3 regions of the Brevibacterium sp. OS20 genome follow, and region 3 is predicted to be linked to each of the others. Evidence: predicted binding sites of a transcription regulator. Region 3 holds the regulator's gene; each other region holds the start of a gene.
The links. The regulator HrcA, encoded in region 3, represses chaperone genes, less so after heat shock. The targets are predictions, from matches to a motif close to TTNGCACTCGNNNNNNNCGAGTGCNAA.
Positions count from the first base shown of each region.

Region 1: the regulator HrcA is predicted to act here: its motif matches at 5,145-5,171, upstream of groES (co-chaperone GroES).
Region 2: the regulator HrcA is predicted to act here: its motif matches at 4,660-4,686, upstream of groL (chaperonin GroEL).

Region 1 is NZ_CM166367.1:3,062,750-3,072,422, reverse strand. It holds gene ACVZTU_RS13750 (hypothetical protein) at 1-611, shown strand, start outside; gene metG (methionine--tRNA ligase) at 788-2,503, shown strand; gene ACVZTU_RS13740 (TatD family hydrolase) at 2,503-3,504, shown strand; gene ACVZTU_RS13735 (resuscitation-promoting factor) at 3,723-4,934, shown strand; gene groES (co-chaperone GroES) at 5,326-5,619, shown strand; gene groL (chaperonin GroEL) at 5,656-7,248, shown strand; gene ACVZTU_RS13720 (polysaccharide pyruvyl transferase family protein) at 7,532-9,100, shown strand; gene ACVZTU_RS13715 (SRPBCC family protein) at 9,338-9,673, opposite strand, start outside.
Region 2 is NZ_CM166367.1:3,304,290-3,313,962, reverse strand. It holds gene ACVZTU_RS14850 (lactonase family protein) at 1-553, shown strand, start outside; gene ACVZTU_RS14845 (aldehyde dehydrogenase family protein) at 1,000-2,466, shown strand; gene ACVZTU_RS14840 (DUF3263 domain-containing protein) at 2,796-3,062, shown strand; gene ACVZTU_RS14835 (LytR C-terminal domain-containing protein) at 3,065-3,628, shown strand; gene ACVZTU_RS14830 (cold-shock protein) at 4,086-4,289, shown strand; gene groL (chaperonin GroEL) at 4,843-6,486, shown strand; gene ACVZTU_RS14820 (DUF4440 domain-containing protein) at 6,689-7,072, shown strand; gene ACVZTU_RS14815 (DUF1707 SHOCT-like domain-containing protein) at 7,186-7,953, opposite strand; gene ACVZTU_RS14810 (sulfite exporter TauE/SafE family protein) at 8,030-8,779, shown strand; gene ACVZTU_RS14805 (hypothetical protein) at 9,009-9,673, shown strand, end outside.
Region 3 is NZ_CM166367.1:2,296,445-2,306,117, reverse strand. It holds gene lepA (translation elongation factor 4) at 38-1,906, shown strand; gene hemW (radical SAM family heme chaperone HemW) at 1,907-3,136, shown strand; gene ACVZTU_RS10390 (DUF4870 domain-containing protein) at 3,224-4,081, opposite strand; gene ACVZTU_RS10385 (magnetosome magnetite crystal formation protein family) at 4,167-4,841, opposite strand; gene ACVZTU_RS10380 (DUF3097 family protein) at 5,006-5,869, opposite strand; gene hrcA (heat-inducible transcriptional repressor HrcA) at 6,030-7,070, shown strand; gene dnaJ (molecular chaperone DnaJ) at 7,193-8,308, shown strand; gene ACVZTU_RS10365 (16S rRNA (uracil(1498)-N(3))-methyltransferase) at 8,305-9,066, shown strand; gene ACVZTU_RS10360 (PhoH family protein) at 9,167-9,673, shown strand, end outside.

The DNA.
Region 1 (9,673 bases), 770 kb from region 3:
TTCGCGTCACTACTCCGGCTCGAACTGCCTTGGATCTGCGGGCCGAACTCGGCAGCGCTGCGGCGTTTGCCGCGATGGAGCAGGTGGTCAGATGGCATCTTCTCGGCGACGACGAGGATCTGATCTTCAGGCTCGGGTATCCGGCACATCTGCTGGACGAGGTTCCGGGCGCAGTCGCAGCTCTGTTCGCAGCGCCCATTGACCGCCTGGCACGGGGCGCAAAGGTGGCCGCGAGACTGGTCTCACTCGCATCACCGTTGTCCGAAAGCTATGCGGAGAGCAGAGCCGCCTTCAATCTGCATCTTCTGGGTCTGCACGACTTCGTGCAGCAGGTGAATATTGCCGATGGCAGCCGACTTCTCACGAGACTCGACTTCCTGTTCCGTGACGATAGAGTCGCACTCTACGTCGATGGGACGCAGAAGTACGTTGATGGCGGCTTCGACGTCATGAACAAGGAGAGCCGACAGCACAATCGTCTGCTGGCGATGGGCTATAAGATCGTGCGCTTCAAATTCAATGAAGTTCTGGACCCGAAGACCTTCGGACAGAAGCTCTTCTTACAGGCACCTGAACTACGTCGTCGATGTGGGAAACCGCTGGTTCTGTGAGCTGGTGTCCAGGTGCGAACTGTTTCAGCCCAGTCCGAGGTGAGCCGCCCATCTTCAAACGTGGGCTACTCACCGCAAATTGGGCTATTCGCGAATCCTCGGCAAAAACTCGCTTGGGTCCACCAGCACCAGCCCATGCGCGCCTGCGCGGCGGTGTCCCTTAGACTGAGTTCCCTATGGGTTACTACTTGACGACAGCGATTGCCTACCCCAACGGGGCCATTCACATCGGGCATGCCTATGAGTACATTGCGGCCGACACGATCGCCCGGTTCAAGCGACTGGACAATCACGATGTCTTCTTCTGCACCGGCACGGACGAGCACGGACTGAAGATGCTGCAGGCGGCGAACAAGCTCGGCATCACCCCCAAAGAACTCGCTGACGACAACGCGAAGAACTTCCGCGACACCCAGCTCGCCCTCGGCTCGACCTTCGACCGGTTCATCCGAACCACCGACGAAGACCACTACGCCGCCTCGCAAGCCATCTGGCGCAAGCTCGAAGAGGCCGGCGACATCTACCTCGACACGTACTCCGGCTGGTACTCCGTGCGCGACGAGGCCTTCTACACCGATGACGAGACCGAAGTCGTCGACGGCGTGCGCCTGTCCAAGGAGACCCGCACCGAGGTGACCTGGACGGAAGAGGAGTCCTACTTCTTCCGCCTCTCGAAGTACCAGGACAAGCTGCTCGAGCTGTACAAGAACCACCCCGAGTTCATCGGTCCCGACTCCCGCCGTAACGAGATCGCCTCGTTCGTCGCATCCGGGCTCAAGGACCTCTCCATCTCCCGCACCACCTTCGACTGGGGTGTGCCGGTGCCGGGCAACGACAAGCACGTGATGTACGTGTGGATCGACGCACTGACGAACTACCTCACCGCCGCCGGCTATCCCGATGACCAGGAGCGCCTCAGCAAGTGGTGGCCCGCCGACGTCCACATCATCGGCAAGGACATCATCCGCTTCCACTCGGTCTACTGGCCCGCGTTCCTCATGAGCGCCGGCATCGAACTGCCCAAGCGGGTCCACGCCCACGGCTTCCTCTTCAACTCCGGTGAGAAGATGTCGAAGTCCGTCGGCAACGTCGTCGACCCCCTCGACCTCGTCGATGCCTTCGGCCTGGACACCCTGCGCTTCTTCCTCTTCCGCGAGTTCTCCTACGGCCACGACGGCTCGTATACGAAGGACTCGATCATCACACGGAAGAACTCCGACCTCGCCAACGAGTACGGCAACCTCGCCCAGCGTTCGCTGTCGATGATCCAGAAGAACTGCGACGCCCAGGTGCCGCAGCCGGGTGAGCTCACCGAGGCGGACGAGAAACTCCTCGCCCTCGCCCGGGCCGTGCCCGACACCGCCCGACGCCACGTCGACACCCAGGCCCTCCACCTCTATGTCGAGGCCTGCTGGAAGGTGCTGTCCGAGGCCAACCGCTATTTCTCCGCGCAGGAGCCGTGGAAACTGAAGAAGACCGATCCCGATCGTATGGCCACCGTGCTGTGGGTGACGATCGAGGTCGTGCGCATCATCTCCATCCTCATCCAGCCGGTCATGCCCGATTCCGCGGGCAAGATCCTCGACCTCCTCGGTGTGCCCGCCGGCGTCGGTGAGGCCGGTGCGAAGGTCCTGCCGACCGCCGTCGATTCCGGGTCCGGCGCCGAGGCGATGGGAGCCGTATCCGCGAGCGCGGCCATCGGCGTCGCCGCCGGTGCGGCATACGCTTCGGCCGCCCTGGCGCCGAATGTCGCCGAGGCCGCTGCCGACGGCATCGCCGCCGCCGAGGCGGATCCCCGGTCGTTCGCGGCCGTCGGGTTCCCGATCGAACCGGGCACGCCCCTGCCGAAGCCCGAACCCGTGTTCCCGAAGTTCGTGGAGGAGACCGAATAATGGCCTCGCGCGCCGCCGGAACCTATCCACCGGTGCCCGAACCGCTCGCTCATCCCATCGTCGACTCCCACACTCACCTCGACATCTGCACGGGTGTGCGGCTGCCGCTGGGTGCTGGTGAACCCGAACCCGAGGTGACCCCGAACGCGGACGAAGAGTTCCCGTCGCTGGATTTCTTCCATGACACCGCCTCCGAGGCGGGAGTCCGTCGCATCGTCCAGATCGGCTGCGACCTTCCGGCAGCCCGGTGGACGACTGCGCTCGTGGCTTCCCAGTATTCAGGCACCCCCGCCGAGGCGGCCACGGAGGTGGGATCCCTCGCCGAGGCGGCCGACCCCCGTACTGTGCCCGGCCCTCCTGCCGAGGGACGGACGTGGATGATCGGCGGGGCCGCCCTCCACCCGAACGAAGCCCCGCGGCTGGCCGAGCGCGGCCTGCTCGATGACGCTCTCACCGAGATCGAATCGCTCGTGAGCTCGCATGAGCGCATGCGCGTGGTGGGGGAGACCGGTCTCGACTACTTCCGCACGGCAGAAGAGGGAGTTGCCGAACAGCAGCGCTCCTTCCGAGCTCATATCGAGATCGCCAAGCGCACCGGACGTGCACTGCAGATCCACGATCGGGAGGCACACGCCGATGTGCTGCGCATCCTCAAGGAGGAAGGCGCTCCCGAGGTCACGATCTTCCACTGCTACTCCGGCGACGAGGCGATGGCCCGCGAATGTGCGGCCGAAGGCTATTACATGTCCTTCGCCGGCAACCTCACGTTCAAGAACGCCGACGAGCTGCGGCGGGCCGCGGCGGCCGCTCCACTGGAGCTCCTGCTGACGGAGACCGACGCACCCTTCCTCACCCCGCACCCGCATCGCGGTAAGCCGGGAGGTCCATACCTCACGGCGGTCACGGCGCGGAAACTCGCCGAGGTGCGCGGGATGAGCGAAGAGGATCTGTGCGCGGCCGTGTGGAACAACGCGGAGCGGGCCCTCGGCAGCTGGGACTGAGCCGGGCTCAGCCCTTCGTTCTGTGAGCGAGATAACGGGACGCAGCGCCGCCTCGGCGGGGGAATGTCACGATCGGGAATGCCCCGGAAACACGGGGAACTCCAGGTCAGACACGCCCTCAGGAAACTCACACCGTTACATTTCCGTGATATTTTGCGAACCGTGTAACGAATCGGTTACAGTGAACAGGTCGATAAACTCTGCTCAGGGATATTTTTGTGATTGATTTTCTGAAGAACCGCAAGGTTCAGATCGCTGCACAGGCGGTCGTGATCACCGGACTCGTCGGTGGCACGGGCGCGGTTGTGACCATGAACAAGCCCGTGACCTTGGAGGTCAACGGACAGGCCGAAGAGATCCGAACCTTCGGAGGAACGGTCGGGGACATCCTCGACAGCCACGAAATCGATGTCGACAAGCGCGACCAGGTCAAGCCCGGTGTGGGCACCAAGGTCGACCGTGATATGACGATCACCGTCAACACGGCGAAGAAGGTTGCGCTGTCCGTCGATGGCAAAGAGACGAACGAATGGACCAATGCGAACACCGTGGGTCAGGCTCTGGCCGACCTCGGTGTCGACGCGAAGGGCGCCGACCTCAACGCGAAGGCCAGCCAGCGTCTGAAGGACGAAGGCAATGACATTGAGGTGACCACGTCGAAGGACCTCACCGTCGTCGCCGACGGCAAGGACCACAAGGTCTCGGCCGCTGTGGGCACCGCCAAGGAAGCCCTCAAGGACACGGGCGTCAAGCTCGACAAGGACGACTTCCTGTCCGTGCCGATGTCCGCCGAGGTCTCCGACGGCCAGGTGCTGACCGTCAACCGCGTGAAGAACGACACCGTCAAGGACAAGCAGGCCATCAAGGCCAAGGTCGAGACCAAGAAGTCCGATTCCCTCTACGAGGGTGAGACCAAGGTCGAGACCGAAGGCAAGGACGGCGAGAAGCAGGTCACCTACAAGGTCAAGACGATCAACGGCGAAGAGGTCAAGAAGGAGAAGAAGGACGAGAAGGTCCTCTCCGAACCCAAGACCAAGGTCGTCATCCAGGGCACCAAGAAGAAGGAGGAGCCGGCTGACACCGGCGGTTCCGACTCGGGTGACTCCGGCGATTCCGGTTCGGGCGACTCCGGTGACTCCGGTGACTCGAGCACCGGCGGCGGCTCCGGCAGCGGTTCCATGTCCACCGCCGAGATCAAGGCGATGCTCGGCGGACCCGGTTCCAAGTGGTACTCGGTCGTCGAGTGCGAATCGAACTTCGATCCGAAGGCTTCGAACGGCACCCACTTCGGTCTGTTCCAGTTCCTGCCCTCGACCTGGCAGGCCATGGGCGGCAGCGGCAATCCGTCGGATGCCAGCCCGCAGGAGCAGTTCCAGCGCGCCAAGAAGCTCCAGGCTGAAGCCGGCTGGGGACAGTGGGCCTGCGCCTGATCTGAGATCAGGTTCGCAGTAACCGACTGAGCGCCTGTATAGGCCATGAACTCTGGCCGTCATTGACAACAGATATCGACAACTGAGCTGAGGCGGTCAGCAAGGAGCGTGGGCCCCGAGGAGAGATCCTCGGGGCCCACGCTTTTCGGTGCCCCGCTGCCCCGGCTTCCGGGGCCCAATCTGAACTTTCGCCCAGAGCATGACGAATTGCTGGCACTCAAGTTGACCGAGTGCTAAGAGCGTTCTAGAGTCAGAATTAGCACTAGCACTCATTGAGTGCCAGTTTCATGAGACGGTCGAATCGCTCGGCACCCGCGACGACGAGAGGTTCATGGCATAAGCCGCCGTCTGACTCGATGAAATAGAACCCAGCGAAGGGAGAGGGCCCGATATGTCGGTCTCCATCAAGCCACTCGAAGATCGGATTGTCATCCGTCAGGTCGAAGCAGAACAGACTACCGCCAGTGGTCTGGTCATTCCCGAAACCGCCAAGGAAAAGCCTCAGGAAGGCGAAGTTGTCGCAGTGGGCCCGGGCCGTGTTGCTGACAACGGTAACCGCGTGCCGGTCGACGTCGCCGTCGGCGACAAGGTCATCTACTCCAAGTACGGAGGCACCGAAGTCAAGTACGCAGGCGAAGAGTTCCTCGTGCTCTCGGCTCGCGACGTGCTCGCCGTCATCGGCTGAATCCCCTGAACAACTACTTCACTGACAGGAGGACGAATGCCTAAATCATTGGAATTCAACGACGAAGCCCGTCGTGCACTCGAAAAGGGTGTCAACACCCTGGCCGACACCGTCAAGGTGACGCTGGGACCCAAGGGCCGCAACGTCGTGCTCGACAAGAAGTGGGGCGCCCCCACCATCACGAACGATGGTGTGACCATCGCCCGTGAGGTCGAGGTCGACGATCCTTACGAGAACCTCGGCGCACAGCTGGCCAAGGAAGTCGCCACCAAGACCAACGACATCGCCGGTGACGGAACCACCACCGCGACCGTTCTCGCTCAGGCCTTCGTCAACGAAGGACTGCGCAACGTTGCCGCAGGTGCCGCACCCGGACAGCTCAAGCGCGGCATCGAGACCGCCGTCGAGGCCGTCTCGCAGCAGCTGGGCGCGATCGCCCGCGACGTCGCCGACTCCTCGGAGATCGCACACGTCGCCGGTCTGTCGGCTCAGTCGCCTGAGATCGGCAAGCTCATCGCCGATGCCTTCGACAAGGTGGGCAAGGACGGCGTCATCACGATCGACGAGTCGCAGGCCGCGTCCGTCGAACTCGAGATCACCGAAGGAATGCAGTTCGACAAGGGCTTCCTGTCGCCGCACTTCGTGACCGATGCCGATCGCCAGGAGGCTGTGCTCTCCGACGCTCTCATCCTCATCAACCAGGGCAAGATCTCCAACATCCAGGAGCTCCTGCCCGTCCTCGAGAAGGTGCAGCAGGCAGGCAAGCCGCTGTTCATCATCGCCGAGGACATCGAGGGTGAAGCTCTGTCGACCCTGGTCGTCAATAAGCTGCGCGGAATCATCAACGTCGCCGCCGTCAAGGCTCCCGGCTTCGGTGACCGTCGCAAGGCCATCCTCGAGGACCTCGCCGTCCTCACCGGTGGCCAGGTCGTCACCCCGGACATGGGCATGAAGCTCGACCAGGTCACCCTGGAAGAGCTCGGCAACGCCCGCACCATCACCGTCACCAAGGACAACACCACCATCATCGATGGTGCCGGTGCCGACGATGCTGTTGCCGGTCGTGTCGCTCAGATCCGCGCCGAGGTCGAGAACACCGATTCCGACTGGGACCGCGAGAAGCTGCAGGAGCGCTTGGCCAAGCTCTCCGGCGGAGTCGCCGTCATCAAGGTCGGCGCCGCCACCGAGGTGGAGCTCAAGGAGCGCAAGCACCGCGTCGAAGACGCCGTGTCCGCTACTCGAGCCGCCATCGAAGAGGGAGTCGTCGCCGGCGGTGGATCGGCTCTGATCCACGCTGCGAAGGTCCTCGACGGCAACGACCTCGGTCTGTCCGGTGACGCACTCACCGGTGCCGAGATCGTCAAGCGCGGAGTCGTCCAGCCGCTGCGCTGGATCGCCGCCAACGCGGGCCAGGACGGCTACGTCGTCGTCGCCAAGGTCCAGGACCTCGAGTCCGGCCAGGGCTACAACGCCGCCATCGACGAATACGGCGACCTCATCGGCGCCGGAATCATCGACCCCGTCAAGGTCACCCGTTCGGCGCTGCGCAACGCCGCTTCGATCGCCGCCCTGGTTCTCACCACCGAGACTCTGGTCGTCGAGAAGAAGGACGAGGAGGACGAAGCCTGAGCCATTCGCTCGGACTGAGTCGTCTCTGACCACGACAGTGGCCCGGAACATCACGTTCCGGGCCACTGTCGCATTCATCGGCGTATTCACCCTCACCGAGGCGGCCGCCGCTTATTCAACGCATTCTGAGTGGCTGTATCCGAGCCTGACCTTGGCGTCGGCTTGAACGCGAACGTATTCACCTCGGAGACAGGTGCTGTTCACGAGCGAACCCATCGCTGTCGTTACAGTGATCGGAATATTCGATTGAAGTTCTGCAGTGCATGACGTGAACAAGGGATCCATGAAGAGAATTACGATGATCGGCGACGTAGGCTGGAGCCGGTTCTACCATCTCGGCGATGAGGCCATGACCGAACTGGCCATCGATGCGCTCCGTGCCCGTTCGGACATCGCCATCACACTCATTGCCGGTGAACCTGAGCACGCGAGCGAAATGTACGGTGTCGACGCTGTCAAGCGTATCGGGTTCAAGCGCGACCGACGTCCGAATGCCTCGCGGATGGCGAAAGTTCTCGACTATGTCGGTGGAGATCGGGCAGCGCTCAAGGCAGATGACCCGGCGATTGACGTCATCGGGGCGGTTCGTGAGTCCGATGCTGTCCTCATCGCCGGCGGCGGTAACCTCAACTCGATGTTCGCCCACCACATCTATGAGCGTGCGACCCTGGCGAAGATCGCTCGCGTCCTCGGCAAACCGTATGCGTTGACCAGTCAGACGCTCGGCCCGCTCATCTACGACGAGGATCGGGACATCGTTCACGAACTCCTCTCCGAAGCGGAGTTCGTCGGGACTCGAGAGAGCTACACGACTCACCTCGTCGACGACCTCGGACGAGGTTCGGCCACGGCGCGTCGTCAGGTCGACGACGCGTTCTCATTGACAGCGCGCGACGAGGACCGGTCTGCCGTATCGGATCTGACCGAGCATCCGTTCATCCTGGCGAGCTTCGCCGAGAAGGCCTCGACCCCGATGCTCAGCGATGATGACTATCATGCGCGGTTGGCGGAACTCACACGTCGGCTTGCCGAGGATACCGGCCTGCGGGTGCTGCTTGTGCCGCACGGCGGGGCACTGCCACCAGCGCCGGAGACGAGAGACCAGCTCACTGATATGAAGATCGCTCGGGCCAGCGGGCATGCTGAGGTCGTTCCCACCCGGATGCTCACCGCACGAGAGCTCATCGCCCTGACGGAGCAAGCCCAATTGGTCGTCGGGACCCGGTACCACGCTGCGATTTTCGCTGGAGCCGCGGGCGTCCCGTTCATCTCACTGGCGCCGAACCTCTATTCGTCGATCCGCATGCGTGGAGCTGCTGAGAACGTCGGTATGGAGGACTTCGTGCTGCCGCTCGATTCGGTCGACGACATTGTGGCAACTGGGGTCGGCGCGGTGGAGGACCGAGGCGAGCTCACGAACCGATTGCGTTCGCAGTCGCAGAAGCGCCGCGCCGAGCATAGGGAGTGGTGGGACTTCGTCGTGGCGAAGACGCTGGGCGTCACTCCCGGAGCGGCGGAGTCCGAAGCACCCGGCTTCTTTCACGCCGATGTGATCGACAACCCTTACGTCGACAACATCGGCGTTGTCCGCGAACGTCTCAACGCCGTCCAGAACTATGGGTTGGTGATGGCGCTCAAGGACCGGAAGGCGGCACGGTTGAATGAAGAGGTGCAGGCGGTGAAGTCGCAGCTGCAGCGCGTACGCACCGAACGCGACGAGGCCCGCCGACGTGATGAGCGGCGCGAGGCAGAGCCTGCCGTCCGGGCAGCGCGCCGTGTCGAGAGCGCGAGCCGACAGTCTGCAGACTTCGCCCGCCGCGCATATCGCCGGCTGCGTTCCGCGCGCAGGTAGGCTCAAGGGCCTCGGGCGCGCAGGATTCCACTTTCGACACACCCTGCTCTGAAATGCACACTGAAGAGCCTGGGCAATTCAGAGACAGGTGTACAAAAGGCCTGAAGCCACTGTGACCCAGCCGTTGTTGAGCGCTTTGTGCCGTCTAGGGCGTGCTCGGGCGTGGGGCCGTGTCGTTGGTGTCGGCTTTGTGCACGCGCGCGAGGCCTGGACGAAGGGTGCTCAGGCAGGGCGTGTTCAGGCGCGGTCGCTCTCGAGCTGAGTGCGCAGGCGGACAAGGTCGGCACGAACCATGTCGGCGTCCCGGTCGAACTGGGCGTCGTCGACTCCTGGCAGACGGAACAGAGTGAAGACCACCTCGGCGCCGGTGCCGTTGGCGAGCACCCGCAGGGGATTGTGCACGATCGTGCCGTCGGGGAAGATCACGTCGTGATCGAGGATGCCCAGCTCCGTGTGCGGGCCGAAGCGGACTTCGACCTCGCCCATCGGGGAATCCGTGATCCAGCGGCCGCCCGCCTCGCGGATTCCATTGCTCAGTCCTGCGGCCCAGGCCGGAAGGTTCGCGGGATCGCC
Region 2 (9,673 bases), 1.0 Mb from region 3:
GCTCCGGCTGCGGCAGGGGTGCGGGCCACGCCATCTCGTCATCCACCCTCGTATGGACCGGGCCTACGTGCTCGGCGAACTCGGCAGCACCGTCACCGTCGTCACCGGAGCGAGATCCCGAGAGCACGGAGCGATGAAAGCCGTGCAGATTGTGCCTACACTGCCCGACGACGACGTCCGCGACAGTCGCGGGGGAGAGATCGTGCTGGGCCACGCCGGTGCGACTCTGTGGGCGACGAACCGCAGCGGAGCCGGAGACTCCACTCCGGGAGGACCGGAGGAGGACACTGCAGCTCTTTGGGATATCGGTGAGGACGGGCGACTGGCATTGCGGACGCACGTAGGCGCCGGGGGAGTCCGGCCGAGATTTGCGACGGCTCACCCTCTGTATCCGGGCCTCGACGTTGCGCTCGAACGTTCGCACCGGATTGTGCGCATCGAGACCAGCGGCAGCGAATCCGACCGGCCGGAACCGGCGCTGCTGGCCGAGGTGTCGTCTCCGGTCTGCATCGTCTATGGAGCCGAGCCAGCGAGCCGTTCGGCAATCGCCTGAGAGGACTGGGAGAACGGGCGCTCCACTCACGACCGATGAGTGCCGCCTCAGGGAGCGGACGGGGGCGGGAAGACGCCACCGACATCATTGTTTGGTCGATCCGCAGTGGTTTCCTCACCGATATCACCGTGGATCGACCCAACAATCCTCCATTCACCGCGCAGACGCGAGAGGGGCGAGCTTTGCGAACCCCGGCACCGCCTCGGCGACGGTGGACGGTAACCTCGGCGCCACCCCTGCGAGGGCAGTCGACAACCTCCGCACCGCTTCGGGGGAGGTGGACGTTAACCTCCGCACCGCCTCGGCGAGGGTGGGAATCGACCTGCGCGCATGTGCACGGAGCGCAGATCGGGTGTGCGCGATCGCCTACCGAACCGGTGTATTGCCGTTCAGCGCCACGCGTTATGCTCGGCCTAAGGAGTTCATCGTTGAACGAAAGGACCGAAATGTCGGAATTCCCAGAGGCCAAGAACTGGAAGATGCTCATCGGCGGAGAATGGGTCGATGCCGCTGACGGCGACACCACCGATGTCATCACCCCGATCGACCGCAACGTCGTCATCGCCAAGGTGCCCAATGGCAAAGAGGCCGACGCCGACCGTGCCGTCCAGGCCGCACGGAAGGCCTTCCCCGAGTGGGCGGCCCTGCCGTTCAAGGAACGCCAGAAGAAGCTTCTGGCCTGCGCCGATGCGCTCGAAGCCGCCTCGGAGGAACTCGCCCAGCTGACTGCTCTCGACACCGGCAACGCGATCCGCACCCAGGCTCGCCCGGAGACGATCACCCTGGCCGACCTGTTCCGCTACATGGGCGGCGTCGCCGGTGAGGTCAAGGGCAACACCCTGCCCGCCGGAGACAAGCAGCTCCAGTACACCAAGCGTGTGCCGCTGGGCGTCGTCGCCGGCATTCTGCCGTGGAACTCGCCGCTGATGATCGCCGCCTTCAAGACCCCCGCCGCGATCGCCGCCGGCAACACGATCGTCCTCAAATGCGCCGAGGATGCACCGCTGACCATCCTCAAGATGGCCGAGATCATCGCCGACATCCTGCCCGCCGGTGTGCTCAACGTCGTCACCGGCAAGGGCTCGGTCATCGGTGAGGCCCTCAACGTCCACCCCGACGTCGACAAGGTCTCGTTCACCGGATCGACGAGCGTCGGCCGTCACGTCGCCGAGGTGGCCGGTGGCCGTCTCGCGCATTCGTCGATGGAGCTCGGCGGCAAGTCCCCGAACATCATCTTCCCGGATTCGAACGACGACGACACCCTCGAGCAGGTGCTGCTGTCGACCCGCTTCGCCCGCCAGGGCCAGTCGTGCACCATGGGGTCGCGTCTGTTCCTCCACGAGGACATCTACGACGATTTCCTGTCCAAGCTCGTCGACGCGGTGTCGAAGATGAAGGTCGGCGACCCCCGCGATGAGTCCACCGACATCGGCTGCATCATCAACGAGAAGCAGTACGATCAGGTCGCCAGCTACATCGAGATGGGCAAGTCGATGGACGGCGTCGAGATCGCCTACGACGGCTCCGATTCGCTGGAAGTCGGCGAACCCGGCTTCTACCACGCGCCCGTGATCTTCTCGAAGGCGAAGAACGACTGGCAGACCAGCCGTGAAGAGATCTTCGGCCCCGTCCTCTCGGTCATCCCGTGGAAGGACATCGACGAGGTCATCGACATGGCCAACGACTCCGACTTCGGACTCGCGGCCTTCGTCTTCACCAAGGACGTCGACGCGGCCCTGACCATGGCCAACCGGATCGAATCCGGCTGGGTCCAGGTCAACCAGGGCGGCGGCCAGCTGGCCGGCCAGTCTTACGGCGGCATGAAGACCTCCGGCTTCGGCCGCGAGGCCTCGCTCGAGGGCATGCTCGAAGGCTTCACCCAGATCAAGCAGGTCAACATCCGTATCCGCTGATCCGATCCCGCTGAGGCGGCCCTGCTCTTGCGGTCGAATGTGGGGTCGATCCGATCCTCGTGATCGGGTCACCCGGTTCGCCGAGGCGGCCCCGCCTCGGCGCAGGTCGTTCCCTTCACCCCGTCGACACGGTCACCGATCCGGTGCCGTGCGGCGGGGTGATGCAGTTGCGGGCGCAGCAGCCGCCGGGCATGTGCGAGTTGCCGTCCCACGAGCCGTGCCCCGGTCGCGATCGACCTCACAGCCTCGGCGGCGCGCCGGAAATTTCGGTACCGCCGATCCGGCGATAGGATAGAAGCACAGACACCTCTCGAAGGAGCACAACCTCTATGCCGCCGAACGACGACACCTCAGAATTGAGCGAGCTCGAGGTGGCCGTTTTGGAGTTCGAGCGGCGGTGGTGGAAATACGGAGGCGCCAAGGACCACGCGATCCGTGAGCGCTTCGACATGTCAGCCACCAGCTACTTCCAGATCCTCAACTCGCTTCTCGACAATCCTGCAGCTCTGGCCAGCGACCCCATGCTGGTCAAGCGCCTTCGCCGTATCCGCAGCACGCGGCAGAGCGAACGCGCCCAAGCCCGCGTCTCGAGGTAGACATGACCGACGAATTCGACGAGATCGAGCCCGGCCGGCGCAGCGGTGCCCATCGACAGGAGTCCGCGGCGTCGTCGAACATCGGTGCCATCTCGCTGGTCATCATCCTCGCCCTGGTCGCTGTCCTGCTGGTCGTGGCCGCCATCAACATCATCTTCTCCTCGATGGGCAACCCCGAGTCGAAGATCGCCGACCCTCCGGCCTCCGAATCGGCGTCGGCCGAACCCTCACCGAGTGAGAGCGAAGTCAGCGTCGCGGACGATTCGATCACCGTCGACGTGCTCAACGGCTCCGGCGTCTCCGGTGCAGCGAAGAAGTTCTCCGAGGCTGTCGAAGAGAAGGGCTGGAAGCTCGGGCAGGTCGGCAACTACTCGACGAACCTCTCTGATTCGACCGTGTACTACAACGGCGAGGAGAACGCGTCCCAGGCCAAACTCGTCGCCAAGTCGCTGGGAGTCTCCGCCACCGAGGCCTCGTCCGACTTCGAAGCCGACATCACGGTCGTCATCTGTTCGGACATCGCCGATCGCGGACCCGAACCCAGTGGAGGCGGGGACTCGGAGTGATCCGAAGCGATTCGGCGGCGCGGCAGCGCGACTGAGTCGGCGCGATCGGTTCGGCCTCGGCCGCCTCGGCGATGAGGCCATGAGGCCATGAGGCTGAGGGACTCCTTGGTTGCGGTCGGGTCATGGGACGGTGGGCCGCCTCGGCGAATTCCTGACCGAATGGTCTGATTCCATTCGCCGCGATCCCCGCTGTGAACAGGGCAGAAACCCTTAGGTAACGAATCTATAACAGTGTTGAACCGCTCTAGGTGGGATGCGCGCCTGCGGTAGAGTTGCAACAGCTAGGCAAGCACAGCACCTTGTGTTCTATTCGTGCTTCACCGAGATTATTCTCTAGAGGTCAATGAGAGAAGTCGCGGGGTCAGTTGAGTTTTACTAGCTTCCGTATCTCGGGTGGGGTCATCTGATCGCGGCTGCGATGCGGGATTTCAATGGCACTGCACTGTATGGAGAAGTAATGGCACAAGGTACCGTCAAGTGGTTCAACGCTGAAAAGGGCTATGGATTCATCACCCTTGAAGGCGACAACCAGGACGTGTTCGTTCACTGGAGCGCAATCCAGATGGACGGCTACCGCTCTCTCGAAGAGGGCCAGCAGGTTCAGTTCGAAGTTGGAGAAGGACAAAAGGGTCCTCAGGCGGAGTCCGTCACCCTCCTCTGAGACTGGCTGCTGTCAGCACAGTTTTCTGATCCGCTGCGGCGGGGAGTCGGAACGGCCTTCGGGCCGACCGGCACCAATCGCACGGGGGAAGCGCCGAGCAGGCAACTGCTCGGCGCTTTTCAGTGCCCGCGGGGCGCGGGGGCCGCGTCGGGTGCACCCGTGCGCATGGACTTCGATTCAGCCCAGTGTGAGTTGAGCAGCCCATGTTGAAAACAGGGCTACTCGCCCTAAACTGGGCTGTTCGAAATCGTGGGCAATCGGGCCTGCGCCAAGCGTTTCGCGCTGGGCCGAACTGCCCGCTGCGCCTCCATCGCGCGCCGACAACTCGCGGATCTGAACTGCCCTCGCCCATCTTGGCGGGCGACAAACATTTGCACTCGCATGGGGAGAGTGCTAAATCTAGTACTGGTGAAAACCGATGGGTTCCCACCAGTCGTCTCGAGAGCGTGGTCCATATGTGGAATGGAACATGCGGACACACTCTCTGCCGTCGCGGGCGTTGACGACTGCTCTGGATGCCCACTCCACTCCATCAGGGAGGATCTAAGCCACTATGGCAAAGATGATTGCATTCGACGAAGAAGCTCGTCGAGGACTCGAAGCTGGCCTCAACCAGCTTGCGGACGCGGTCAAGGTGACCCTTGGACCCCGCGGTCGCAATGTCGTGCTCGAAAAGCAGTGGGGCGCACCGACCATCACCAACGATGGCGTCTCCATTGCCAAGGAGATCGAACTCGAGGACCCCTACGAGAAGATCGGCGCCGAGCTCGTCAAGGAAGTCGCCAAGAAGACTGATGACGTCGCAGGCGACGGAACCACCACCGCTACCGTGCTCGCACAGGCTCTCGTCCGCGAAGGCCTGCGCAACGTGGCAGCCGGTGCTGATCCGCTCAGCCTCAAGCGCGGTATCGAGAAGGCCGTTGAGGCCGTCACGAACGTCCTGCTGAACAACGCCATCGACATCGAGACCAAGGAACAGATCGCCGCTACCGCTGGCATCTCCGCCGGAGATCCCGCAATCGGTGAACTGATCGCCGAGGCCATCGACAAGGTCGGCAAGGAAGGCGTCGTCACCGTCGAGGAGTCCAACACCTTCGGACTCGAGCTCGAACTGACCGAGGGTATGCGCTTCGACAAGGGCTACATCTCCGGTTACTTCGTCACCGACACCGATCGCCAGGAAGCTGTCCTTGAGGATCCCTACATCCTCATCGTCAACTCCAAGATCTCGAACGTGAAGGACCTGCTGCCCGTCCTCGAGAAGGTCCAGCAGTCCAACAAGCCGCTGTTCATCATCGCCGAAGACGTCGAGGGCGAAGCCCTGGCTGTCCTGGTGCTGAACAAGCTCAAGGGCACCTTCAAGTCCGTGGCCGTCAAGGCTCCGGGCTTCGGTGACCGTCGCAAGGCTCAGCTCGCCGACATCGCCATCCTCACCGGTGGCCAGGTCGTGTCCGAGGAAGTCGGGCTCAAGCTCGACAGCGTGACCACCGATCTGCTGGGCACCGCCCGCAAGGTCGTCATCACCAAGGACGAGACCACCATCGTCGAGGGTGCCGGAGACGCCGAGGAGATCGCCGGACGGGTCGCTCAGATCCGCGCCGAGATCGAGAACTCGGACTCCGACTACGACCGTGAGAAGCTGCAGGAGCGTCTGGCCAAGCTGGCCGGCGGTGTTGCAGTCATCAAGGCCGGAGCCGCCACCGAGGTTGAGCTCAAGGAAACCAAGCACCGCATCGAAGATGCCGTGCGCAATGCCAAGGCTGCTGTGGAAGAGGGAATCGTCGCCGGTGGCGGCGTCTCGCTCATCCAGGCTGGCAAGGCCGCATTCGCCGACCTCGCACTCGAGGGAGACGAGGCCACCGGTGCCAACATCGTCAAGGTTGCCATCGAAGCCCCGCTGAAGCAGATCGCCACGAACGCCGGCCTCGAAGCCGGTGTGGTTGCCGACAAGGTCGCCAACCTCGAAGCCGGATTCGGTCTCAACGCCGCCACCGGTGAGTACGAGGACCTGCTGGCCGCCGGCATCAACGACCCGGTCAAGGTGACCCGCTCTGCCCTGCAGAACGCCGCCTCGATCGCCGGTCTGTTCCTCACCACCGAGTCGGTCGTCGCCGACAAGCCCGAAAAGGCCGCCGCAGGTGCAGACGCAGCTGCCGGTATGGACGGAATGGGTGGAATGGGCGGCATGGGCTTCTGATAGCCACCGCTTGTTCGATCGGCCGTGCCGGTGCCCGCAAGGGTGCCGGCACGGCCGTTTTCGTGCTCGGACTCTCGGGTCCCGGCCCGACGGTCAGATCGTTCACGCGGAAGTGTCCGCTCGTCGTGCGTCGGCGACCATCATCGCCGAGGCGGCCCGCCGACCCGTTGTGACACCGCTCGGGCCCGCATAGGCTGGGTCCATGACCTTCACCGGAACCGACGCCTGCGGAAACAGTCCGAAGAACGTCTTCGTTGCAACGTTCGAGGAGAATCTCTTCAACGGCGACAGAGAAGCACTCAACGAGGTGATCGCCGACGATTGCGTGCTCCAGGTCGTTCACCCTTCCGACGTCGAAACCCACACGGGCCGGGAAGCCGTCGTCGAAGCGCTGTTGAAGTTGTCCGGCCATTCTCACGAGGTCGGCCACCTCGAAGCAGCGATCACCCACGGCAAAGCCGCGGCCGCGTGGGGATACTGGCAGGCCGAGGCCGACGGCGACGACCTGCGGCACTTCTCGCACACGATGTGGTTCACCACGCACAAAGCACAGGAGTTCGGACAGATCCGGATCTTCCAAGTCTGAAACGGTTCCGGACGTGCCCGGCCTGAGACGGTCCCGGAGGTTCCCGGTCTGAGTAGGAAACGGAGTTTCCGGGCCTGAAGAGGCCCAGACCCTGCCAGACCCGGAACGTAACCTCAGTCCCAGGGATTGTCGCGGTTATGGCGGCGATGCGACCGGCGCCGGTCCCGCTCTTCCCGTCGTGAGATCTGTCCGGGAGAGTACGGCGGATGAGAGGGATGCGGCGGCTGCAGGCCCGTACCGAAGTCCGCTTCATAATCCCGCTCGGGAGGCTCACCCTCCTCGAGCTGTCGTTTGGCCTCAGCATCACCGAGCTGAGCCCGGGCCCGTCGAGTGAGCTCCTTCTTCCGGTTGCGGATGATCTCGTCCTTGCGCGCGATGTGTCCCAGTCCGCCGAGCAGCGTGGGAATGATGACGAAGATCGGCCAGAAGAAGATGAACCCTCCAGATGCGATCGACGAGATCGCCCAGATCGCCAGCACGATCCCGACCGGTCCTGCAACAGCACCGAGCAGTGCACGACGCACCCGATCTCGGTAGTACTTATGCGCCGCGGCATCGATCTGCTCCGGCGTGATCGGCACCCGCTCTGCCTCGAGGCGAGCCAGTGCCTGCGCACGGCCCGCATCATCGAGCTTGCCAGGCTCGACCTCGGCCGGATCGGCGAGGACGAGGTCCTCGATCAGCTCTGGGACTTCACCGAGCGTCTTGATCTTCGCAGCCGCCTCGGTGCGTTCATCGAACTCCTCAACGTCGAGCTGACCGAGAGCATAACCCTCCGAGAGGACATCACTGACGACCGCGCGGTCGGCATCAGAGGCCCGGACCCGCCCATACGAGCGGGGATCTGCGCTGAACCGCGACCAGAGGGGACTGGCATTCATGGTGAATACTCTAACCCCGCGATCAGCGGTGAGACTGAGGATCAGCCGGGAATCGGGCTGGACTAAACTCGACCGAGTGGAACCCGTTGTCGTGCTCATCCTCTTCGCCGTGTTCCTCGGCGCATTGTCCCAACGCGTCACCGGGATGGGATTCGGCCTGGTCAGCGGTCCCTTCCTCGTCCTTCTCCTCGATCCGTTCAGCGGCGTCATCCTCGTCAACATCTGCGGAATCGTCGCCTCATTCTCCGTCTTCGTCCGCACCTTCGCAGAGGTGGAATGGCCGCCTTTCCGGCATCTTTCCTTGGGCGCGGTGATCGGTACCATCCCCGGCGCACTCCTGTCGTCATCGATGCCGACCCCGCCGCTGCAGATCCTCATCGGCGCACTCATCATCGTCTCCCTCATCAGTTCACTGACCTTGGGGAAGCTGGGGCGGACGATCCCCGCGAACATCGGCACACGCCTGGCGGCCGGTCTCTTCTCCGGGGCGATGTCTGCCGCGGCAGGAGCCGGGGGGCCGGCGGTGAGCGCCTTCGCTGTGCTGACGAACTGGGAACAACGGTCGTTCGCGGCCACCCTGCAGCCGTTCCTCGTCGTCGGGACCGCCTCGGCGGTGGTGATGAAGGTGATCATCGACGGAGGGACCTGGCTTCACCTGGAGCTCGGAGTCTGGATCGGACTCGGGCTCGTCCTTGTGGCGGGCCTCGCCGGAGGCGATTGGCTCTCCCGCCATATCGACGTGGGCGCAGCGCGGATCGGGATGCTCGTCCTGGCTTTCGGAGGCGGGATCGCGGCCTTGGTCAAAGGTCTCGTGGCCCTCGTCTGAGGCGGTGGCGCACTGGCCGTCTGAGGCGGTGGCGCACTGGGCGAGCGGCGGTGTTCGATGACCCGCGCGCAACGGCGTCGCGTGACCTGCATGCACCGGTCTTCCACCGCCGGGACTGAGCCGTCATCGACGGCCGGGGACTGAGCAGATGTGGGGCACAGGCTCAGACGTCTTCCAGTTTCATCGGGCATACTGTTCGAGGACAAAGCTAGCCTGGGAGGCATGGATCGTGACTGAAGTATTTCTGTTGCTGCTCGTAGTTCTCGGGGCCGTTTTCTTCATCGGTCACCGCAAGGAGAAGAAGCGGCAGCAGGAATTGCACGCCGCTGAACTTCAGCAGGTGAAGAAGACCGCTGAAGAGGACGTCACCGCATTCGGTGAGGAAGTCGCCGAACTCGACGTCATCACCGCTGGCGTCGACCTCGACACGGGCGGAGCGCAGGACTACAAGCAGGCGCTCGACTCGTACGACGTCGCCAAGGAGACACTCGAGAAGGTCTCCGAACCCACTGACATCCGCCACGTCACCGAGGCGCTCGAAGACGGCCGCTATGCCGCCAAATGCGTTCGCGCCCGGGTCGAAGGCAAACCCCTGCCGGTGCGTCGTCCGCCCTGTTTCTTCAACCCGCAGCACGGTCCCTCGGCCGAAGACATCGATTGGGCTCCGGCCGGCGGCCAGCTGCGCCCCGTGCCCGTGTGCGCTGCCGACGCCGAACGCGTCGCTGTCGGCGCCGATCCGCTGGTGCGCAAGGTCGTCACCGGTGACGGACACACCCGTCGCGCTTACTGGGAGGCCGGGCCGGCCTACGCCGAATACAACCGCGGCTACTTCAATTCCTACGCTGGCTCCGGCCTGCTGCCCGGCGTCCTCATGGGTGCCATGATGTTCGGCGG
Region 3 (9,673 bases):
CTGTCTGGGGACCTGGTCTGTCAAAGAAAGGGCGTTCATGTCACCTCAGGTGAATAAGGAAGCTGCAAAGCGGATCTCACCGTCTGCCACCTCACCCGAGCTGATTCGCAATTTCTGCATCATCGCTCATATCGACCATGGCAAATCGACCCTGGCCGACCGCATGCTCCAGATGACCGGCGTCGTCGAGAACCGCGATATGCGTGCCCAGTACCTCGACCGGATGGACATCGAACGCGAACGCGGAATCACCATCAAATCCCAGGCTGTGCGCATGCCGTGGGAGCACGAGGACACCCCGTACGCGCTCAACATGATCGACACTCCCGGGCACGTCGACTTCAGCTACGAGGTCTCGCGGTCCCTGGCCGCCTGCGAGGGTGCCCTGCTGCTCGTCGACTCCGCTCAGGGCATCGAAGCCCAGACGCTGGCCAACCTGTACCTGGCCATGGAGAACGATCTGACGATCATCCCCGTGCTCAACAAGATCGACCTGCCGGCTGCACAGCCGGAGAAGTACGCCGAAGAGCTCGCCAACCTCATCGGCTGCGAACCCGAGGACTGCCTGCTCGTGTCCGGCAAGACGGGCGAAGGCGTCGAGGAGGTCCTCGACCGCATCATTACCGATATCCCCGCGCCCGTCGGCGATGCCGAGGCCCCGGCCCGCGCGATGATCTTCGACTCCGTCTACGACACCTACCGCGGTGTGGTCACCTATGTCCGCGTCATCGACGGTTCTCTGTCCCCACGCGAGAAGATCGAGATGATGTCGACCGGCACCACCCACGAGCTGCTGGAGATCGGCGCCTCCATGCCCGAGCCCAAGGCGACGAAGGGACTGGGCGTCGGTGAGGTCGGCTACCTCATCACCGGTGTCAAGGATGTGCGTCTGTCGAAGGTCGGCGACACCGTCACCGCCGCTGCGGGGCCCGCGACAGAGGCCCTCGGCGGTTACCGGGAGCCCAAACCGATGGTGTTCTCCGGACTCTTCCCGATCGACGGGTCCGACTACCCGGTGCTGCGCGACGCGCTGGACAAACTCAAACTCAACGACGCCTCTCTCGCCTACGAACCCGAGACCTCGACGGCACTGGGCTTCGGCTTCCGCTGCGGATTCCTCGGTCTCCTCCACCTCGAAGTCCTGCGCGACCGCCTGGAACGGGAGTTCGATCTCGACCTCATCTCCACCGCCCCGTCCGTGATCTATGACGTGACCATGGAAGACGGTTCGGAGACCGTGGTGACGAACCCGAGCGAGTACCCGACGGGCAAGATCAAGGAAGTCCGGGAGCCGATGGTGCAGGCCACGATCCTCACCCCCAGCGACTACATCGGCGCGGTCATGGAACTGTGCCAGGATCGCCGCGGCAAACTCCAGGGCATGGACTATCTGTCCTCGGACCGTGTGGAGATCCGCTACCGGCTGCCCCTGGCCGAGATCGTCTTCGACTTCTTCGATCAGCTGAAGTCCCGGACCAAGGGCTACGCCTCCCTCGACTACTCCGATGACGGCCAGGACGCCTCCGACCTCGTCAAGGTCGACATCCTGCTGCACGGCGACCAGGTCGATGCGTTCTCCGCAATCGTCCACCGCGACAACGCCTACTCCTACGGTGTGGCGATGGCCGGAAAGCTGCGCAAGCTCATCCCGCGCCAGCAGTTCGAGGTGCCCATCCAGGCGGCCATCGGCTCACGCATCATCGCCCGCGAGACCATCCGCGCCATCCGCAAGGACGTCCTTTCGAAGTGCTACGGCGGTGACATCAGCCGTAAGCGCAAACTGCTCGAGAAGCAGAAGGAAGGCAAGAAGCGGATGAAGATGGTCGGCACCGTCGAGGTTCCGCAGGAAGCGTTCATCGCGGCCCTGTCCTCCGACGAGCCGGAGACGAAGGACAGCAAGAAGTAAGTGCCCGCACAACCGACCGGTGAGGTCCCTCCGCGCGACGGTTCGCTGCCGACATCGGTGGGGATCGGGGCCGCGGAGCGGCGGCTGAGCCTCTACATCCACGTCCCGTACTGCCGGGTCCGCTGCGGCTACTGTGACTTCAACACCTATACCGCCGACGATCTCGGCCCGGGCGCGTCCCGCGAGGACTACCGCAGCAATCTCGCCCGTGAGCTCGATCTGTCCGTGGCCACCCTCGCCGAGGCGGGGGCCGGCGACCGTGAGGTCTCGACGATCTTCTTCGGCGGGGGCACCCCGACCTTGCTCGCAGCGGATGTGCTCGCCGGGGTGATGGACGATGTCCGCGCCCGCTTCCGCCTGGCCGAGAATGTCGAAATCACCACCGAAGCCAACCCCGACACCTTGGACCCCGACTACATCGCGACCCTTGCCGGAGCCGGTTTCAACCGGATCTCCATGGGTATGCAGTCGGCCGTGCCGCACGTGCTTGCGACCTTGGACCGCACCCACGACCCGGAGAAGATCCCCGAGGTGGCCCGCTGGGTCAAGGACGCCGACCTCGAGCTCAGCCTCGACCTCATCTACGGCACCCCGGGGGAGTCGATCGACGATTGGCGTCGCTCTCTCGACGTGGCGCTGTCCAACGAGGTCGATCACATCTCGGCATATTCCCTCATCGTCGAACCGGGAACGAAGATGGGTGCGATGGTTCGCCGCGGCGAACTGCCGATGCCTGATGAGGATGACCTGGCCGACAAATACGAGATCGCCGACGCAGCGATCTCCGCTGCTGGTCTGCACTGGTACGAAGTGAGCAATTGGTCGACCGGTCTCGAGACCCGCTGTGAGCACAATATGGCCTATTGGCGCAATGCCGACTGGTGGGGCTTCGGGCCCGGCGCCCACTCACACGTCGGAGGCGTGCGGTTCTGGAATGCCAAACACCCCCGTGCCTGGGCCGATCGGCTGTTGGCGGGGGAGTCCCCGGCGATCGGTCGTGAGGTCCTCGACGTTCAGACCCGGGAGATCGAACGGATCATGCTGGCGGCCAGGATCGACCGCGAGCTGCGTCTCGATTCTCTGGCCCCGGGCAGCGAACAGGCGATCAGGACTTTCGTCAGGCAGGGACTGCTCGACGCCGATGGTGCCGCGACCGGCTGGTTCCAGCCGACTCTGCAGGGACGACTCATGGCCGACTATATGGTGCGCATCCTCACCGAATACGTGTGAATGAGTCTCGCCCCGCCATTCGGGAACGAGTGGCGGGGCGAGCTGTTCAGCGAATCTGCCGGGGTGAGGCTCTCACTGGACGTCAGATCACTTGATCCAGTTCGGCGTCATCGGAATGCGGTAGCCTTCACCGCGGTTGGCTGCCATGCCGGCGATGATCTCGATGACGATCATGTAGATCGAGAGCACCGGCAGGAGCAGGAGGATGAGGAAGCCGATTCCGACGATCGTGAGGATTCCGCCGATCAGCCCGATGCCGAACGCCGCGATGACGCCGATGATCAGCAGATTCAGCGACTGTGCGCCATGATGGCGGAGGAACGGCGACTTGTCCTTATTGATGATGAAGAGGATGAGCGTGACGATCCAGCCGACACCGACGACATAGGTGGCGGCGTGAGCGAGGTGCGACCACAGTGCGGTCGTCCGTTCACTCTGATCTGCATTCCAGAATCCGAGCGAATTCGGGCCGTAGGCCGCATCCGGCAGTTCGGCCCCCATGGGCACTCCTGCGGCAGCCGACTGCGCCGACGATGCTCCCTGGAATCCGTAACCGGGCTGAGGGTGTCCCTGCGGAGCGCTGTAGGGCTGCTGAGAACCGTACGGCTGCTGGGCGCCGCCTGCCTGCTGCGAACCGTAGCCCGGTTGGGAACCATACTGCTGCTGAGGGTTCTGCTGCTGAGATCCGGAGGCCGGATTCTGCTGCTGGGAGCCGTACCCGGCTTGCGGCTGCGAGCCATAGCCCGGCTGCGATCCCTGCTGAGGGGTCTGCGGCTGCGAGCCGTACTGGGCCTGACCATCCTGCTGGGCCTGACCACTCTGCTGTGGCTGCGAACCCTGCTGTGGCTGCTGGGTGTACGGCTGCTGCGAGCCCGACTGCGGGGAGTAGTTCGGAGGCATCGGCTGTGACTGTTCGTTGTTCGGCTGCTGCGGGTTGTCCGACATGAGAGTCCCTTCAGAGTGTGCGATCACTCCACACTAACCCAGAGAGTCCGGGCAGCCCCAGAGAACCCGGGGTGAGCGGGAATGGTCACTTCACGAAATTGATTGTGAGCGGGAACTTATACCCCTCACCCTTGTTCGCTGCGACGGCCGCGATGATGTAGAAGACGCAGTAGACGAGCGGAACGATGAGCGCCGCATACATGACGATGATGCCGATCCCGAAGGTCACCAGTGCCAGGATGAAACCGACGAAGCCGAAGACGAAGAGCGCACCGAAGGTGACGATCGTGTTCGTGATCATCGCGTTGAGACCCTGACGTGAGTGCTCGCGGACGAACGGCGATTCGTCCTTCTTCACAAGGAACATGATGAGCGGCATGAAGCCGAAGATGAGCGAGCCGAGGTGGGTCCACAATGCCGTGGTCCGGTCGGGTTCGTGGGCCATCCAGAACTGCTCGGAGCCGGGTCCGTAGGCTTGCTCAGGCAGGGAGCGGGAGTCGAACATCGCCGGGTTGTGCATCTGCGGCATACCGTAGCCCGGCTGCGCGCCGTATCCCGGCTGGCCCCCGTAGTTCGGCTGAGCGCCGTACGCCCGCTGCGAACCATATCCCGGCTGGCCCTCGTAGTTCGTCTGACCGCTGTGCGTCTGCGGCTGAGAATACTGCTGGCTCTGCGGCGCGTAGTGCTGCTGCGGACCTGAGGCCTGAGAGTAGTTCGGCGGCATCGGCCGGCTGCCCGGCTGCTCGGGGTGATACGACATGGGGATCCTTTCGAGAAACGCTTGCCATTCACACTAGCCGAGCCAAGTGTCCCGAGGATGTCGGGAAAGCCTCACTCCTGTGACAGATTCGGCACACGCCGTCGGCACACGCCGACAGATCCGCGTGACCACCAAGAACCACCGCGCCGCACCACCGAAGTCACTCAGCCGACGGTGACGAAGTCGATGAGCTCCTCGACGCGACCCGACAGCGTCGGTTCGACATCGGCGATGGTGCTCACCTTCCCGAGGATGCGCACCCACCCGCGGGCAACGTCCCGATGGTCGGCATGCGGCCATCCGATGCGACGCAGTATTCCCGTCTTCCAATCCTCACCGCGAGGGACGACCGGCCATTCGCGGATGCCGACGACGTGGGGCTTCACCGCTTGCCAGATATCGACGTACGGGTGACCGATGATGTGGACGACATCGCGGTAGCGCGGATCGGCACGGACCGCCTCGGCGATCTTCGATTCCTTCGTCCCATTAACCAGATGGTCGGCGAGGACACCGACTCGATGGTCCCGATCCGGACCGAAGGCCTCGAGCTTGTCGGTGACATCATCGAGACCGCCCAAGGGTTCGACGACGACGCCTTCGATGCGCAGATCATCGCCCCAGATCTTCTCGACGAGTTCGGCGTCGTGCTTGCCCTCGACCCAGATCCGCGACCCACGAGCCACCCGAGCCTTCGCGCCGACCACGGCGCGAGACCCCGACGCCGTCCGTCCGGGCTGCTGCGCCTTCTTCTTCGGCAGCTGCACATCGACGGGCCGGCCCTCGAGGAGGAAGCCCGGTCCCAGGGGAAAGGCACGCACCTTGCCGACGCGATCTTCGAGCTTGACGACGACACCGGCCGTGGTCTTCTCCGCGCCGACGACAGCACCGACATAGCCGCTCATCGCATCCTCGAGAACCATGCCCAGGCCGAGCTCGACCTGGCGGGACTTCTTCGGACGGTGCGACGACGGGGAGGAACCGGAGAGCACATCGGGACCATATCGATCAAAAGCATTCACGGGCACCCACCATAATCAAGGACGGTCCCGCAGGCGTGCAGACCCGCAGGCCACCCCTGAAATGAATTCCGGGAACGAGAGGCGTAGAATTGGCACTCAGACTCACAGAGTGCCAAGCGCAGGCACGGGACCGCGATGGATCGGCGAGACGGAGAGGAGATCCGCGATGAACGACAGCAGACGTGCACAGGTGCTGCGCGCCATCGTCGAGGACTTCGTCGCCACCAACGAACCCGTGGGATCGAAGGCGATCGTCCAGCGCCACACCCTCGGCGTCTCTCCCGCCACGATCCGCAACGATATGGCCGCGCTCGAACAAGAGGGCTATATCGCCCAGCCCCACACCTCTGCCGGACGGATCCCCACCGACCTCGGCTACCGGATGTTCGTCGACCGGATCGACGAGTTCAAACCGCTGACCACCGCCGAGCGGCGCGCGATCTTTCAGCTCATCGACGGCGACGTCGATCTCGACGAGATGCTCGACCGCACCGTCCGCGTCCTCTCCGGCCTCACCCGACAGGTCGCGCTCATCCAATACCCGACGGTGTCGCGGGCGCGCATCAAGCACATCGAGATCGTCGGTCTCGGACCCGGCCGGATCCTCGTCGTCCTCATCACCGATGCCGGCCAGGTCGAGCAGAAGACCGTGATCACCCCGAGCCCGCTCGACGAAGACGCCGTCCGCGGACTGCGCGATCAGATCAACGCCGAATTCGCCGGACGCACACTCGCGCAGGTCTTCGGATCGGCCCCCGCCGCCGAGGCGACCGCCACCGAATCGAGTGAGCCGACCGCTCGTGACGACTCCGGGCTCAAACAGGTCAGAGCCGCCGTCGTCGACCTCGTGGCCGCGACGCGTGAAGAGCGCATCATCATGGCCGGCACCGCGAACCTCGCCCGCTCCGGAAGCGAATTCGGAGAGAAGATGGCCCCGATCCTCGAAGCCTTCGAAGAACAGGTCGTCCTGCTCAGGCTGCTCACCTCGATGGCAGAAGACCACGAGGAGATCAGCGTGCGCATCGGGCGTGAGAATACTCACGAATCATTCAGCTCGACTTCCGTCGTCGCCGCCGAATATGGTCATGACGCGGGTTCCTCGGCCAGACTGGCAGTGCTCGGCCCGACCCGAATGGACTATCCGACGACGATCTCGGCAGTCCGTGCCGTCGCCAAATACGTGTCCTCGATCCTCGATCGAGGGTAGGTCCCTTGACATCGACCAGGGGCACCCGCAGGCGGGCAGCGCATCACCGGTGAGCACCGCGCAAGGACGCAGCCACCACCACGAACAGAGAAGACCACTACGTCAGGGAGAGAGAAGTTTCTGTGGCCGATCACTATGAAACACTCGGAGTGTCCAAAGATGCTTCCGCGGCTGAGATCAAGTCGTCGTACCGGAAGCTGGCACGCAAGTACCACCCGGACGTCAATCCCGGTCACGAGGACGAATTCAAGGCCATCTCACTGGCCTACGATGTGCTCTCCGACCCGGAGAAGCGCCGCAACTACGATATGGGCGGCGGCGAGAACGGTCAGGGCTTCCCGGCCGGCGGCGGATTCGGCGGATTCGGCGACATCTTCGAGACCTTCTTCGGCGGCGGCGGCGGTCAGGCCGGGGGTCCGATCCCGCGCACCCAGCGCGGCAAGGATGCCCTCGTCGGAGTCAATATCGACCTGAAGACCGCGGCCTTCGGCGGCACCGTCGACCTCGATGTCACCACTGCAGTCGTCTGCGACACCTGTTCGGGCGCCGGCACGCAGGAAGGCACGAAGATCGAGACCTGCTCGCTGTGCCACGGAGCCGGCAGCGTCCAGCGCATGACCCGGACCCTGCTGGGTCAGATGGTCACGAACCAGACCTGCAACTCCTGCCACGGCTTCGGCACCGTCATCCCGAACCCCTGCCTCAACTGCCAGGGCGACGGACGAGTGCGCAAACAGCGGACCATGAAGATCCGGATCCCCGCCGGGGTCTCCGACGGCACCCGCATCCAGCTGAGCAGCCAGGGTGAGGTCGGCCCCGGAGGCGGACCCGCCGGTGACCTCTTCGTCGAGGTCATGGTCACCCGCCACGAGGTCTTCCAGCGCGACGGCGACAACCTCCGGGCCGCCGTCTCCGTGCCGATGACCGCAGCGACCCTGGGTGCGACCATCCCGTTCGAGACCTTCGACGGCACTCAGGACCTCACCATCGCCGCCGGCACCCAGTCCGGCACCATCGTCAAACTTCCCGGGCTCGGAGCCGCCCGCCTGCGTTCGGAGACCCGCGGCGACCTGCTCATCACCGTCGACGTCCTCACCCCGGACAAACTCGACGACGAACAGCGCGAACTGCTCGAGAAACTCGCCGAACTGCGCGGCGAAGAGACTCCGCGCGCCCAGATCTCGACCGAGAACCGCGGAATGTTCTCCCGCATGCGTGAGAGGTTCGCCGGTCGGTGAGTCTTCCCGTCTTCCGTTCCGCCACCGCCGCCGAGGCGGTCGTCGGGTCCGCCCTCACCCTCGGTGAGGACGTGGCCGGGCATGCGGTGCGGGTGCGTCGGATCGGTCCCGGCGAGGAGATCGACATCGTCGACGGGGAAGGCACACGTGCGCGCGGAACCGTCACGGCCGCCTCGGCGAATGAGCTGACGATCGATGTCACCGAGGTGACGGTCGAGGAGCGCACGGGCCCGCGCCTCGTCCTCGTCCAAGCCCTGGCCAAGGGCGACCGGGACCTGCGGGCCATCGAAACAGCCACGGAGATCGGCGTCGACGACGTCATTCCCTGGGCCGCTGAACGCTCGATCGCCGACTGGCCGGCCAAGAAGCGGGAGAAGATGGCCGCGAAATGGGAGAACCTCCTCGGAGCGGCCTCCCTGCAGGCCAGACGAGCACGATTTCCCATCCTCCACGGCCTCGCCCGCGGAGCCGCCCTGGCCAAGACCCTCGACGACGCCGATGCGGTCTTCGTCCTCCACGAGACCGCTCAGCGCAGGCTCTCCGAAGCGCTGAATAGCCTGATCGCGAACGACTCGGCGCAGCCGCCGGAGCGCATCGTCTTCGTCGTCGGCCCCGAGGGCGGCATCAGCAACGGCGAACTCGATGCACTGACCGACTGTGGAGCAATCCCGGTGCTGCTGGGACCGACGATCCTGCGCTCGTCATCGGCGGGACCCGCCGGTCTCGTCCTGGCCCAGAATTCATTGGGCCGTTGGTGAGGCATCGGACTAGGATGGAAGCACACTCAGGCGCTGCCGGTGACGGTGCGCTCACTTGCAAAGGAACATTCTGGACATCACCCCACCGAACCCGAACTCCATGAACCCCACCGACTCGGACACCGGCGACGGTGCCGCACGCGATGATGCCGTGACGGACACCCAAGGTGCCGATCGTGACACCGTGCGATTGGTCATCCCCGACTCCATCGACCTCGTCGCCTTCTTCGGTCCCGGGGAATCGAACCTGCGCGCCCTGGAGAAGACCTTCGCCGACCTCGACATCCACGTCCGGGCCAATCAGGTCCAGGTCACCGGCGACCCGAAACGCGTCGAAGCTTTCGTCAGCGTCATCGGGGAACTCAAGAAACTCCACGCGGCCGGCCATCGCATCAACGAAGAGACGATCGAGAGGGTCACGACGTTCTCCTCCGAGGGAGCGGCCGCCTCGGCGGTGCTGGGCACGAACATCCTCTCCACCAGGGGAAAGTCGATCCGTCCGAAGACGATGGGCCAGCACGACTACGTCAGGGCCATCCGCAACCACACGATCACCTTCGGCATCGGTCCGGCCGGAACCGGCAAGACGTACCTGGCGATGGCCATG